2 regions of the Vibrio sp. Vb1574 genome follow, and region 1 is predicted to be linked to the other one. Evidence: riboswitches for the same ligand, from Rfam matches in the RefSeq annotation. Region 1 holds a riboswitch; the other holds the start of a gene.
The links. Region 1 has a riboswitch for cyclic di-GMP ahead of R7O12_RS22420 (TfoX/Sxy family DNA transformation protein). Riboswitches for the same ligand answer to the same signal wherever they lie in the genome.
Positions count from the first base shown of each region.

Region 2: another riboswitch for cyclic di-GMP. It lies ahead of gbpA (N-acetylglucosamine-binding protein GbpA); the one in region 1 lies ahead of R7O12_RS22420 (TfoX/Sxy family DNA transformation protein).

Region 1 covers NZ_JAWOTC010000059.1:619-8,319, reverse strand. The annotation lists gene elyC (envelope biogenesis factor ElyC) at 1-488, shown strand, start outside; gene torR (two-component system response regulator TorR) at 561-1,271, opposite strand; gene torD (molecular chaperone TorD) at 1,538-2,185, shown strand; gene purR (HTH-type transcriptional repressor PurR) at 2,653-3,657, shown strand; cyclic di-GMP riboswitch class I at 3,945-4,034, shown strand; gene R7O12_RS22420 (TfoX/Sxy family DNA transformation protein) at 4,151-4,741, shown strand; gene R7O12_RS22415 (TVP38/TMEM64 family protein) at 4,856-5,542, shown strand; gene R7O12_RS22410 (DUF2007 domain-containing protein) at 5,563-5,883, shown strand; gene R7O12_RS22405 (alpha/beta fold hydrolase) at 5,915-6,718, opposite strand; gene glgA (glycogen synthase GlgA) at 6,828-7,701, opposite strand, start outside.
Region 2 covers NZ_JAWOTC010000004.1:155,720-163,420, reverse strand. The annotation lists gene R7O12_RS04800 (DUF6482 family protein) at 1-223, opposite strand, end outside; gene R7O12_RS04795 (deoxyribodipyrimidine photo-lyase) at 333-1,814, shown strand; gene R7O12_RS04790 (fasciclin domain-containing protein) at 1,895-2,395, shown strand; cyclic di-GMP riboswitch class I at 2,668-2,768, shown strand; gene gbpA (N-acetylglucosamine-binding protein GbpA) at 2,867-4,330, shown strand; gene R7O12_RS04780 (patatin family protein) at 4,383-5,255, opposite strand; gene R7O12_RS04775 (MarC family protein) at 5,446-6,087, opposite strand; gene nfsA (oxygen-insensitive NADPH nitroreductase) at 6,283-7,005, shown strand; gene R7O12_RS04765 (hypothetical protein) at 7,075-7,701, opposite strand, start outside.

The DNA of each region.
Region 1 (7,701 bases):
AGTTAAGCCGTGCAGCATTAATGCGCTTAACTGAGGGCATTCGTATTTTAAGAATGTATCCAGGCGCGAAATTAATCTTATCCGGCTATGCTGGCGGATCTGAAATTAGCCACGCGCGAATGATGGCGAACGTTGCCCTTGCGTTGGGAGTCGCGAAATCCGATATCATTTTATTAGAAGATGCGAAAGATACGTGGGAAGAGGCGCGTCAAGCGGCTGCATTCGTTCAACAAAAGGAGATTGTGTTAGTCACTTCTGCGAGTCACATGAGCCGTGCATTGTATGAGTTCAACGCAGCAGGCATTAAACCAATCCCAGCCCCGACCAACTTCTTAGCTATTAGCGAGATAAGTCAACCTTGGGATAAATACTCACCTAAAGCGCGTTACTTAGAACAAACAGAGCTTTATTGGCATGAGTACTTGGGCAGTATTTGGCAAAGGTTGCGTGATACTGTCGGCCAAACACCAATGGTTGAAGCAAACTAGTATTATCTTGAAGCCACAAAAAAGGAGAGCCGAAGCTCTCCTTTTTCTTTTTACGATTGAGTTATGTTCCAACTAGTCACCAGCAAACATATAGCCTTCGCCGTGTACCGTTACAAAAATCTGTGGGTTCTTAGGATCGAACTCCATTTTTGCGCGCATACGTCGAATAAGAACATCAATGGTGCGGTCATTCGGCGCATCCACTCGATGGCTGATCATGTTCAAAATACGCTCACGACTTAACACCTGGTTAGGATAAGACGATAATGCCACCAAAAGTTCATACTCTGCTTTAGTTAGTTTTACTGGCTCACCGTTGCGGCTAAGTGCGCGACGTTGAATGTCGAATGTCCACTCCCCAAAGCGCACAATGTGCTCTTCACTGGTTTCATTCGCTTTCGAGCTGCCACTGCGCGCCGCTGAAATACGCCACAGCAAGTTTTTAACGCGAACTAACAGCTCTCTCAGTTCAAAAGGTTTTGTCACATAATCGTCAGCACCCATTTCTAGGCCTACGATTTTATCAATGCTATCCGTGCGTCCTGTTACTAATATGATACCAATATCCGATTGGCTACGTAACTCACGAGTAAGCATCAGGCCGTCTTCACCAGGCAGGTTAATATCCAGCATGATCAGGTCTACATCGCCCGCTTGCAAAACTTCACGCATTTCTGCGCCACTCTCTGCTTCGCTGACTTGGTAGCCCTCATTTTGGAAATATCCCGCAAGCTTACTACGAGTTACAACATCATCTTCTACGACTAATACGTGATAGCTCATTTACACCACTTTTCTGTCTTCTTATTATCCAAGACGTATTCTATTCATAACTAGTAACATTTCTAGTCATAGATACATTAAAACGCAAGATTTAGCGTTTTTATTGATTCAAAACAAGCTTGCCCATTGCTATTAATAAACGGTCATTTTTGACCATAAAACATAACAATTATAGTTACTGCTATTCATTTTAATTGATTACACTTAGGGGATATCCCTAATTGACTTTGTGATGCATGACTTGAAGCATCATTCAGGAGCCCAAAATGCAAGAAGTGAAAGCTTTTAATGAAAAACGCGCTGAAATTTACTGGTGGTTTTCGAGCTTGTTCGCAAAAGAACTAACAGAGAAAGAATTGGAAGCCTATCACAGTGTTGAAATTCGCAGTTTTCTCGCAGGTTTAGGTGAAAATGAGTCGCTAAAACCAGCCGTTGATAGCCTAGTTGATGCATTGAATCGGTTACAAGATCGTGAAGATGCACAACTAGAGCTTGCAGCTGACTTTTGTGAACTGTTTTTGAAGACAGAAAAATACGGCGCTCTTCCTTACGCATCCATATACATTGGTGAATCAGGTTTACTGAATGACAAGCCAGCTGAGGAAATGGAAAAGTTGATGGCTGAATTTGGCGTTCAAGTAGACGAAAACCTAAAGGAACCTGCGGATCACTTAGCCGTTGAGCTCGACTTTCTCGGGAACATGATTATCCGCTCAAACGAGCTTGAACAAGAAAAACACATGGAAGAAGCCTTCGTTAAACAAAACGACTTTATCCAGCAACAATTGATGTCTTGGTTACCTCAGTTTTCAGACAAATGTAAACAATTCGACGAATTTGGATTTTACTCGAGTGTCGCGAAACTATTAGTTGCATTTTGTAAACTAGACAGCGCCTACCTTCTTGGTGAATAATTGCCGCCTATTTTTAGGGAGCCTGCCTATCGGGCTTCCTGTATGCCGAAAGTGACCAATTGTAAGTAACTTGGGTATAATATTCGTTTGCCTTAACTTAGCGCAAAGACGCTTGGTTATTTAGCAGTCAAAATGTGACTTCAAATACACAAATCTCGTGCTGAAAACATTGCTAGTCAGTCCACATAGGGCTAAAATGTGAGCGCAAACGATTAAATATGATTTATATGTAAACCGCTGAAATATAGCGGTTTTTGTGTTTTCTTAACAGGTTGATGGCAATTTCTCATCAGATAGAAAAAAGATAAAATTCATCGACCGATGCTGCTACGCACCCTTTTGTCGCACTTGGATCAACCGCTGCCGAGACACTTAGCGCCAATTTTATATTGCTAGGTGTGAAACCATTAGAGCATCAGGTACATCCAATACGACATATTTCAGTAGCTCGATACAGGACACCATTTATGGCCACGATAAAAGACGTTGCTCGCTTAGCCGGCGTTTCCACTACGACAGTTTCGCACGTTATCAATAAAACGCGTTTCGTTGCAGAAGCAACGCAAGAAAAAGTAATGAAAGCCGTTGACGAGCTGAATTACGCGCCAAGTGCCGTTGCACGCAGCCTAAAATGCAACTCAACTCGTACGATTGGCATGTTAGTAACTCAATCAACTAACCTATTTTTCTCAGAAGTGATTGATGGCGTTGAGAGCTACTGTTACCGCCAAGGCTATACTCTGATTTTATGTAACACAGGCGGGATTTACGAAAAACAACGCGATTACATTCGTATGCTGGCTGAAAAGCGCGTTGATGGCATCCTAGTGATGTGTTCTGACTTAACCGAAGAACTAAAAGAGATGCTTGACCGTCATGCGGACATTCCTAAAGTGGTCATGGATTGGGGCCCAGAGAGCTCACAAGCAGACAAGATCATGGATAACTCAGAAGAAGGTGGCTACATTGCAACCAAACATCTGATTGACAATGGTCATACGGATATCGCTTGTCTAAGCGGTCATTTTGAAAAGCTTGCTTGCCAAGAGCGCATTGCAGGTTTCCGTCGCGCAATGAGCGAAGCGAACCTAGCTGTAAATGAAGACTGGATCCTTGAAGGTAACTTTGAATGTGATACGGCCGTATTAGTTGCAGATAAAATTACCGCAATGGACAAGCGCCCGACGGCGGTATTCTGTTTTAACGACACAATGGCTCTAGGCCTAATGAGCCGCTTGCAACAAAACGGGATCAAAATTCCTGAAGATATTTCAGTGATCGGCTACGACAACATCGAGCTTGCAGAATACTTCTCTCCACCGCTAACGACTATCCACCAACCTAAACGTCGTGTTGGTAAAAATGCATTCGAAATTCTACTTGAGCGTATCAAAGATAAAGAACACGAAAAACGAATTTTCGAGATGCAACCTGAGCTTGTAATTCGAAATACTGTGAAAAAAATGAACTAAATTTCACTGTATTTAACCGTGTTAAATAAGCGCTCTACAGGGGCGCTTATTTTTTTGGAAAAATTAAGCATTCTCTAATACTTCACACCACTCTAATAACAATTGACTAACGTTAACTCCCTGTTTTATATAAATGTAATATATATTAAGAACTCCTTTTCAAAGGCCAATTTGCACCTTTCCATATGCAAAATAGAGCATTCAATCTATCATTTTTATTGAACCGAAATCACACTTTTAACGCTAAACCGTGATGTTAATTCAATATAAGAAGTATGCTCATTGTGTCACGCACAGGGCAAACCATTCGAAAGAGTGGGACGCAAAGCCTCCGGCCTGAACCATATTACGATATGGAAGGTAGCGGGGTTACCGATGGCAAGTGTGTAAGCAATGACTTTACTCTGTAATGACATTGTTTTTACGCATGTTTGCTACTCTCTCGGACCTGACTTTTGGTGGCGTAATATTAATTACACCGAGATAACAAAACATGGATAAACCGATACTCAAAGACTCTATGAAGCTATTTGAGGCACTTGGTAATATCAAGTCGCGCTCAATGTTTGGTGGCTTCGGACTATTCGCTGATGAAACAATGTTTGCACTAGTGGTAAACAATCAGCTTCATATCAGAGCAGACCAAAAAACTTCATCTGACTTCGAGAAACAAGGGCTAAAGCCTTACGTTTATAAAAAACGTGGCTTTCCAGTCGTTACAAAGTACTACGCTATTTCCAGCGATTTATGGGAATCAAGCGAACGCTTAATCGAAGTAGCGAATCAATCATTGAAAAAGGCAAAGCTTGAGAAAGAACAGCAAGCAAGTACAAAGCCTAACCGTTTGAAAGATTTGCCTAACTTACGACTGGCTACCGAGCGCATGCTAAAAAAAGCCGGCATCGAATCCGTAGAGAAGCTTGAAGAGGAAGGTGCGCTTAACGCCTATAAAGCGATAAGAGATACGCACTCTGCAACCGTCAACATTGAGTTGCTATGGGCACTAGAAGGTGCTATCAACGGCACTCATTGGAGTGTGGTACCTCAAGCTCGCCGAGATGAGTTGATGAACGGCCTCCAATAAAAGTCGGCCTAAAAACTATCTTGTAAAACCGCAGTCTAATCTGCGGTTTTTTTGTGAAATTTTTTCGGTTTTCCTACTGTCTTATTACATATATCCCAAATTGGAATCAAAATTATGAATAAGAAACTGATATTAGGTCTCATCCTACTAGCGGCTATCGTCTTTTTAGGTATTAACTTTGGCCAGTATTTAACCTTAGAGAATGCAAAAGCCCAACAAGAAGCACTAACTACATACATCGATCAGAATTTTGTATTCTCGGCTGCGATTTACTTTTTTACCTACATTGCAATTACCGCTTTTTCTATCCCAGGAGCGGCAGTAGTCACCTTACTTGGTGCAGCCTTATTTGGTTTTTGGACAAGCTTGCTACTGGTTTCTTTCGCTAGCACTATGGGGGCAACACTGGCCTTCTTGAGCAGCCGATACTTATTGCGTGACTGGGTACAAAACAAATTCGGAAATAAACTCAACGCAATTAATCAAGGTGTCGAAAAAGACGGAGCTTTTTATCTATTTTCCTTGCGTCTAATCCCTGTATTCCCTTTCTTTCTAATCAACTTACTGATGGGCTTAACACCGATGTCTGTAGGTCGATTTTATCTCACTAGCCAAATAGGTATGCTGCCAGGCACAGCCGTATATCTGAATGCAGGTACTCAATTAGCAACAATTGAAAGCCTATCGGGCATTGTTTCACCCGCAGTATTAGCGTCTTTTGCGCTATTGGGACTATTTCCAATCATCACTAAATGGGTTATGAATAAAGTAAGGCCGACACCAAGTCAGCAAAACTCGTAATTGGTGAAGTGGGTATTTTGATGAAAATATTTATCGCTAAAAACCCAGCAGAAGCACACATTGTATGTGAGCTGCTTAAAGTGGAACAAATTTACTGTGAAGTTCGCGGAGAAGGTATTTTCGGCTTAAAAGGAGAACTGCCGTTTGGTGATGATACCGATCCTTATGTGTGGCTTTTTGACACGGCACAAAAGATGAAAGCTGAAGAAATAGTAAAAGCATATCGAAAACAATCCGATAGGCATGAGTATCAAGATTGGCAATGCCCAAAATGTCATGAAATAAACGAAGGGCAATTTGGTGCATGTTGGCAATGTGGATATCAACTAGGAGAGCTATAGCGGCTCTCCTATTCAGTGGATGCACTCAGTTTTAAGCACATACAGCTTGCTGTTTAATAAACTCGATGGAGTGTTGATTGAAGTCTTCTGGACGCTCTACATTGCATACATGACCACAATTCGGGATTTCTCGTAGAATGCTGAGCTTATGTGCTGCAACCATTTCTTTGACAGGTTTAATAAACATGTAATCCCTGTCGCCCATTAAGTAAAGAGTCGGAATGGGTAACTCTCGATCTTTAAAATATTTCATTAACGGATTTACATCAGCGGCAAGAATAAACCAACGTTTAAATTCTTTTTGGCAAAGCTTCTTGGCTTCGCGAATAAAAAGGTGGCGAGATTCTCGTTGGCTTCTTTGAGGCATAACAATATAAGCGAACAGTTTGTAGAGCCACATGTATGGTAGGATATGCTTACAAAAATTACCTAATTTCACCAATATCTGAGAACGAGTGTTAAGCCTTGTGACAGCACCGCCGAGCACCATCGAACGTACGCGCTCTGATGACAATTCAGCAAGGTTTCGAACAATAATAGTACCAAGCGACATACCGACAAAATGAGCGGATTGGATCTTTAAATGGTCCAATACTTTCAAAATATCTTGGGTAACTTCCGTAAAGGTATAACGGCTAGCAATGAGCTCTTTAAGTAACTGATTTGACTTTCCATGACCTCTTAAATCGATCAGCAATAAGTTAAAGTGTTGCTTGTAAGCTTTAATTTGCTTGAACCAGATAGAAGAGCTACCACCAGCACCGTGCACAAATACAACCCACTCATTACTAGTAGGGTGCAAATAGGTTTTATGAAAAAGTAGCGGCTGGGTCATATTGAGTATCAAAAAGATCGTGCTATTGAGTAAAAAGCCATCCTACCACACTCCCCTTACTCAAGATAATAAAGGCACCTCATTCGGTGCCTTTCGTTACAATTTTAAGTCAAACTAACGCTGAGTGGTAAAGCTGCAAATAAGATTCTGCGGCCTTTTGCCAACAAAAGTCTTGTTGCATCGCGTGCAACTGTACTTTATTCACTTCAGGCTCGTTTTGAGCGTAGAGCAACAGTGCCCTTAGCATCGTTAACAACAATGCCTGCGGTGTCGGTTCGAAAAAAACAAACCCCGTTGCTTCAGATGGGTTTACATCATAATCGCTAACGCTGTCCTTTAAGCCACCAACACCGCGTACTATCGGTAATGTCCCATAAGCCATACTATAGATTTGGTTTAAGCCACATGGTTCAAACTCAGAAGGCATCAAGAAGAAATCAGAACCAGCTTCAACGATATGCGCAAGTTCATTGTCATACGCTTCTACAAAGGCAAATTTGCTAGAAAACCGCGCGGCAACCTCTCGTAACTGAGCGGCAAGAACAGGGTCTCCGGTCCCAACGACAACTAGCTGAACATCGTGCTTCAAAAAATCGGCCAAAGCAGGCAACAAGTAATGAACGCCTTTCTGCTGGGTCAACCGACAAACCATACCGAACATAGCTACATTTTTTTCGGGCAAATTTAGTCGTTGTTGTAATGCTTTTTTACAAGCTTTCTTCCCTTGCGACATACTTTGCTGGTCGGCGCAGTAATTAACCGGCAAGTAGGTATCAGTTTCCGGATTCCAAGCGCTGTAATCACAACCGTTCAAAATACCAACTAAGTCCTGCGCGCGTTGCTGAAACTCCCAAGCCATTCCATGACTGCCAAGCTCTGTTTTTAGTTCCTCTGCGTACGTAGGGCTAACCGCGTTTATCTTATCTGCATTCATTACACCAGCTTTAAGCATCGTAATATGCGTTGCACTCACCGCAGCATCG
Region 2 (7,701 bases), on a different contig from region 1:
CACTTTGATGTACTAAAACCTGCTTATTTGTTTTGATATTCCTGCACTTCTTTTGCATCTCGATCAGGGAATGAGCCCTCAAAAAGATACCGTTGTCATCAGTGATAAATTGCGCTTCTCCATCAATCACGACAGATGCCTGGTACAATGCGAGATCAAGCGAATGAATGACCAATTTGTCTACATAGAAGTATTTTTGTAACTTACTCAATGGTATTGCCATGTGTCACCTCCCTAAAAGTTACCTCTACGTTTTGTAGAATAAAACCGATCATTGGATGAGATTTCTTCGGTTTACTTGCGTACAACATCGGAAACTAAAGAGGATTCCGATGCAAACAATCAATGTCGTGTGGTTAAAACGAGATTTAAGGCTGACTGACCATCAACCACTAACTCAAGCATTATCAACAAAGCACCCAACTGTGCTTTTATATATTGTTGAACCATTGCTATTGAACAACCCACACTATTCTGAGCGCCACTGGCGATTTGTTTGGCAATCACTGCAAGACATGGATGAGACGCTCAAAGCATATGGGCATCGAATCACGGTGCTGTTTGACGATGCCTTAGCATGTTTTCAATCAATTCAAGCGCAATATCAAATCAACGCTGTTTTTTCTCACCAAGAAATAGGACTCAACTGCACCTTTGAGCGCGACAAACAAGTTGCCGCTTGGCTGTATGAGCAGAACATCGACTGGTTTGAGTTCGAACACGGTGCTGTTATCAGAGGTGCAAAAAACCGGCAAGGTTGGGACAAACATTGGGACTCTGTCATGAGAGCCTCAATAAGCCCTATTGAGCTCCAAACCGACTTATTGCATTCATTGGATGCAGAAGCTCTCGGCTGTTCGTTTTCGCCACCATCATCCTGGCTATCAAAATGCAAAGGAATGCAAACGGGAGGAAGCCGGCTCGCTTGGAAAACACTAGAGGATTTTTTTCATCGTCGAGGTCGTGATTACTATCGAAGCATTTCTAGTCCCACAGCCTCACGCACAGCCTGTACTCGACTTTCTCCATATCTCGCTTGGGGTAACATATCCTTGCGTGAAGTTTATCAATACCTTTTGAAACACTGGCAAGTCGCTGGGTTTCGTCGCAGCTTAATTGCATTGTCTTCACGGCTTCATTGGCACTGTCACTTCATCCAAAAATTCGAATCGGAATACGACATGGAGTTTTACTGCGTTAATCGGGCTTACGAACCATTGATTAGACAAAGTAGTACTTTCGATGAAGAAAAGTTAGCAGCATGGAAGTCCGGGCATACTGGCGTACCTTTGATTGATGCCTGCATGCGCTGTTTGCACCACACTGGTTACATTAACTTTCGCATGCGTGCCATGCTGGTTAGCTTTCTTACTCACCACATGAACATGAATTGGCGAGTAGGTGTAACGCATTTAGCGCAACTGTTTCTCGACTTTGAGCCCGGAATTCATTACCCACAATTCCAAATGCAAGCAGGAGTAACCGGGACTAACACAATCCGTATTTATAATCCGATCAAGCAAGCCCAAGAACATGATCCTAACGGTACGTTCATCTACAAGTGGGTACCTGAATTGCAAATGGTTCCTCCCCCTCTTTTATTCGAGCCCTGGACAATGACCCAGATGGAAGCTGTCATGTATCAATTGCAGCCAGATAGCCGTTACCTTGCACCTATTATCGCACCAGACAACGCAGCTAAGGCAGCAAGAGAGCGCTTATGGACGTGGCGGAAACGAGCCGATGTGAAACAAGAAGGCAGACGAATTCTTGCGCGACATGTTAGACCCTCAAAAGAAAGTAGGACGCGATGATCATCTTTCAATCACAATGCGTACAAATGCAAACACACTCCAGGGAACCCGTTGTACCCTCAACTAGTAAGGAACACATTATGTTCAAACGTATCTTAGTTATCGCGGCGACACTGATGGCGACATTATTTTTTATGCTTCCCGTCAAGGCTCATGAGCATGGCATGATGAAAGCCGATATTGTCGACGTTGCCGCTGAAAACGGCTCTTTCAATACGCTTGTTGCTGCGGTGAAAGCAGCGGGCTTGGTTGACACTCTCAAAGGGGAAGGCCCATTTACTGTTTTTGCACCAACGGATGACGCTTTTGCAAAACTGCCAGACGGCACAGTCGACATGCTCTTAATGCCGGAAAATAAAGACAAGTTAGTATCTGTTTTGACTTATCACGTCGTGCCAGGGAAAGTGATGGCTGCCGATGTTGTTAAGCTAGACAAAGCGACTACGGTTCAGGGGCAAGATGTGATGATTAAAACCATGGGCGATAAAGTCATGGTTAACGATGCAAATGTCATTGCAACCGATGTGAAAGCTAAAAACGGTGTCATTCACGTGATTGATACTGTCATCATGCCGAAATAACACCATTCAGAGGGCGGTACACTCCGCCCTTTAGACAGAACTTCTTTCACCCTTAGCACGATTCCTCTTCACTTATCCCCAACAAACCTCCACTCATTCGCCATGGTTATAAAAAAGATAAAAACAAAATTAAAATCAATACCTTGCAAGACGATACTGCATAATATTGACGAGATTAAGATATCGTTATCTTTCAATTTGAGAACAGGATTCCATGTCAGTGACGTTTACTTTTCCACATGTAAATTCTTAAGCTAAATTTTGGCTGCTCAATCACATTTCGGCAAACCATTCGAAAGGGTGGGACGCAAAGCTTCCGGTCTGTCAGCATTTAAAAATCTAAAAGAATGCTCATGATAGCGGGGTTACCATGACGCAGTGTTACAGAAGTCCAATTTCTGTAGCGTTGCTTTATGCTCAGCATGCGCCGGGGTGTGACACTAGTTTGTCAGCCATAACAGAGGACATGTGATGAAATCATTTCCAACCAAATCCGTACTCGCGTTAGCACTTGCAAGCATTAGCTCAGGTGCTGCGGCTCACGGTTATGTATCAGAAACCAATGGTGGTGTCGCTGCAAGTCGCTCGGCACTATGTAAGTATCCAACGCCAGATACTAACGAAAAAAATAATAACTGCGGTGCGATTCAATATGAACCGCAAAGCGTTGAAGGCCCTGATGGCTTTCCCGAAACAGGGCCTCGCGATGGTAAAATAGCGAGTGCCGAAACCGCTTTAGCAGCTGCCCTTGATGAGCAAACTGCCGACCGTTGGGTAAAACGTCCTATTCAAGCAGGCACACAAACTTTTGAATGGACATTTACCGCTAACCACGTGACGCGCGACTGGAAATATTACATCACCAAGCCTGATTGGAACCCAAACGCTTCACTATCACGAGACTCTTTTGATCTAACTCCTTTCTGTGTCGTCGACGGCAATATGGTTCAACCCCCGAAACAGGTAAGCCATCAATGTAATGTGCCTACTCGCGAGGGATACCATGTCATCCTGGCAGTATGGGATGTTGGCGACACTGCAGCCTCATTTTATAACGTGATCGATGTGAAATTTGATGGTGACAGTCCCGTTATTCCAGATTGGAAGCAAGGCGGTCAAATTATTCCTACAATGGATTTAAATATTGGGGATTCGGTTTATACGCGCGTATTTGATCAAGCAGGTGAAAACATAGCGTATAGAACTGAACTAGAAATTACCGATGCAGCAATGGGCCAAGCGAAAAACTGGTCTTACGCACTCGCGACTAAGCTAAACCAAGAACAAGCAAAACTGCAAGCCGGGCAGTATGCAGAGGATAAATTCACTCCTGTTTATGGTACTAATCCGGTGTATCTGCAAGCAAATAGCAGCCTTGAGCGAGTAGAGATCGGTTATAACATTGAAACTCCTGTTCCAGAATACTCACTCACAGTAGATGGCTTAGCAGACGAATATATCATTGAGTCAACACCGACAACGTTGGATCTGACACTAACTGCTGAAGGCGATTTAAATGCAGAACTCACCGTTTACAACCACCATCGCGAACCACTTGCAAGTTGGGCAAACGAAATGAAAGACGGCTCGGTAGAGGCGATATCGCTCGCTTTAAGTAAATCGGAGCCGGGTCACCATATGCTCGTAACACGTATTAAGGATAAAGATGGCAACTTGGTGGATCAGCAAACACTCGACTTTCACTTAAAAGAAGAGTCAGTTACTCCACCACCATCTGGTGAGTACGATTTTGTCTTCCCTGAAGGACTATCTAGCTACACGGCGGGCACAAAAGTGCTTGCCAGCGACGGGGGCATTTATCAATGTAAACCTTTCCCATACTCTGGTTACTGTATGCAGTGGAAAGAAAGCGCAAACCATTACGAGCCTGGAATAGGTTCACACTGGGAGATGGCTTGGGATAAAGTCAACTAAATCACCCTTTGAACGTTACGCAAAAGAGCCTCACTATGAGGCTCTTTTATAATCAAACGCAAAAATAACAATTTTCCCGGTCTAAACCATAAACACCAGATAAACTAGAGAGATGCGCTCGCCCCTCAATCAGCCCCATTTCATACCCTTCTAGTAAAACGGATTGTCGCATTGATAAGCGCTGAACATGAAAATTATCTGGTGGGGCAATTACCCTAACATGTGTTCCTGGTGGAGGGTTACGAATAAACTCCAATGATTGATTATAGTTATCTGCACGTCTTAACATCGCATCCGCCATTTTGGGGTGCTCCGCAAAAAGTTTCTTCATCAGCCATGTGTTCTTAACTGGCTTTTTGGCATAATTCAGTGGGTGAGAGAGTACTACGGTTATGTCGCGAGCCCCTCGACGATAAGCCTCACGCACTGGGATAGAATCAGCGACCCCACCATCGGTATAACAACCGCCAGAAAAACAAGGGGTATGCTTGTAGGCAATCGGTAATGCTGTTGTCGCTTCAATCGCATGGTGAAAATTATCACGTGTCACGCGATAGTAATCTGCCTGCCCTGTATCTACATTTGTTGTCGCTGCGAGAAACGGAACGCCATTAAACAGTTTATTTTCATCGACGGGATACAAGCGATTAGATTCTTCAAACAACCACTTCACATCGATGAGGTCTCCACCTTTAACGAAGCGAGTCGGGTCAAAAAAGCGTTTGCTTGTGGCCAGCTTAGTAATGACGTTAATACTGCGATGCGGGTAGTCGGTCAAATACCCAATCAAATTTGATGCACCAGCAGATACACCGATTGCAAAATCAAACGGTTTATAACTCTGCTCTAAAAACGCATCTAACACTCCGCTTGCGAAGACGCCTCGCATCGCGCCACCTTCTACTACAATTGCTTTTGTTGCCATATTTCCCCCATTCTCCTTGCCAAAAGAGTAATGAAATTCGTGCAATCACAACAATTGAATATTCTTATTATTGAAATAGGTGAAGTCTATTTATTTCTCTCTTAGAAAATGAAAACTAAAGTTCAAAAAATCCGTACCCGTTAGAAATGTAATTGCGGGCTTAACCAAGGTGGCAAGGTCTAAGAGAAATCTAGGAGAAAACCGTTTTATAGGCTTCGCCCGCGCCATCAATGAACATTTGAGTACCAATAACCGCTAGAATTAAGCCCATCATTTTAGTCACAACATTTAGAGCACTTGGTCCAACCGCTTTGACCAATTTGTCTCCAAACAAAAACAGTACATAGGTGATCACACAAAGGACAGCGAAAGAAACGATAGTAATAATGGTTTGATCGAAACCACCCGCTGTCGCAAAGTTCATCGCGGTAGCAATCGTTCCAGGCCCAGCTAATATTGGCATCGCCAGTGGAGACACTGCAATACTCAATGCCGCCCGTTGCTGAGCTGGTGAATACGCCTTCTCTTTGGTTTTCTGATGCGTCGAATCACCTTGAAGCATGTTAAAACCTATCAAAAACACCAAAATGCCGCCTGTTATTCGCAATGCATAAAGCGTGATACCAAACAAATCAAAAATTAACTTACCGGCAATAGAAAATATCGCGATGATAATAAATGCAATAAAAACCGAGCGGAGCGCAATGGAACGGATGGTTTCTTTATCTTCATCAGCAGTTAAACTCAAAAAGATGGGGATATTGGCGATAGGGTTCATGATGGCAAAGAAGCCCATAAACACCGTAACTGTATGAACAATGAGTTCTTTCATATTTTCCACTGCATTTAAATTATTGATTCTAAAAACAGTATATACGCTCTCAAACAGAACGAGTGGTGTATTCTCGATTCGCCTTCACACTTATGCGCCAAGCATTGTTTTTCTTTTGAGATAGTTTACCGACTCATCAAATGTCGCTAAGGTGAGTCTTCAGCCTTTACACGTAACAGGGGATGTTAAGTCACCATGAACAGCACGATTCAAACAATTCTCAATCACCGCTCAATTCGAAAATTCACCTCACAACCGATTGAGAGCGAACAATTAGATGCCATTCTTCAAGCCGGCCTTGCGGCGTCCTCATCAAGCATGTTGCAAGTCGTTTCAATTATCCGCGTGACCGACAAAGAAAAACGTACGCTATTAGCTCAATATGCCGGAAATCAAGGGTACGTTGAAAGCGCGGCTGAGTTTTTGGTGTTTTGTATTGATTACCAGCGCCACGCCAGTATCAACCCAGATGTTCAAGCTGATTTTACCGAGTTAACGCTAATAGGCGCTGTAGACTCGGGCATCATGGCACAAAATTGCTTGCTTGCGGCGGAGTCGATGGGACTAGGAGGTGTGTATATTGGTGGTTTACGAAACAATGCCCAAAAAGTAGACGAATTATTAGGTTTACCTAAAAATACCGCCATTTTATTTGGTATGTGTCTTGGTCATCCAGATCAAGCCCCTGAAGTAAAACCTCGCCTACCTAAGCATGTCGTGGTGCATGAAAATCAGTATCAAGACCTAAGCTTGGATGATATTCAGACGTATGACCAAACTATGCAAAACTACTATGCAAACCGTTCGAGCAATCAAAAACAGAGTACTTGGTCACAAGAAGTCACCAGTAAACTGGCTGGCGAATCACGTCCGCACATCCTGCCTTACTTAAACAGAAAAGGGCTCACTAAAAGGTGATGACTACAGTACGATAGGATCAAAAAAGGCCTCTGAAGAGGCCTTTAGAATTTATCAGCAAAAACTTGCTTAGTTACCGCCTGAACCGCCTGATGGTGGAGCAACCGGATCAACTGGCTTACCAGGCTTCGCATCTGGAACTGGTGGAACGGTAGGTTTGATTTGGTCTACAGGCTTACCTGCAGCAATGTCTTTTTCAACCTGCTCAACAACGTTCTTCGTATCTTCTTCAGAGATTTCTACGTAAATCACTTCTTCAGAATCCGCGCCTGCTTTAGGGTAATGCGGGTATTTCGCAATCACTTCTTCTGCCATTGATTTTGCAGCTACAGCCACGGCTTCAGGTGCAGCTGTTGGGTCCGCTTTAATGATATCAGACACGATATTTGCCGTAGCAACTAGCTTCGTAGCAAGTTCACTATTGCCGCCTTCACTTTGAAGGTTAGCAACTACAGACTCTGTATCACGAAGGATTTCGTCAACTGTTTTACCACTTGCATTGATATCGATACCTAAATTGGCAAATACTTTTTCAGCAGTATCTGATGAGTATACCTCTCCGTCATCTAGAGAGTTAGCTACCAACGTTGTAAATGGAGAACCTGTAACTAAAGAGTCAGCTTGGGCAAGACCTTTAGGAATCTTGTAATCAGACGTAATAGGTTTTCCGTTAGATGCATCTACACTCTTATCAGT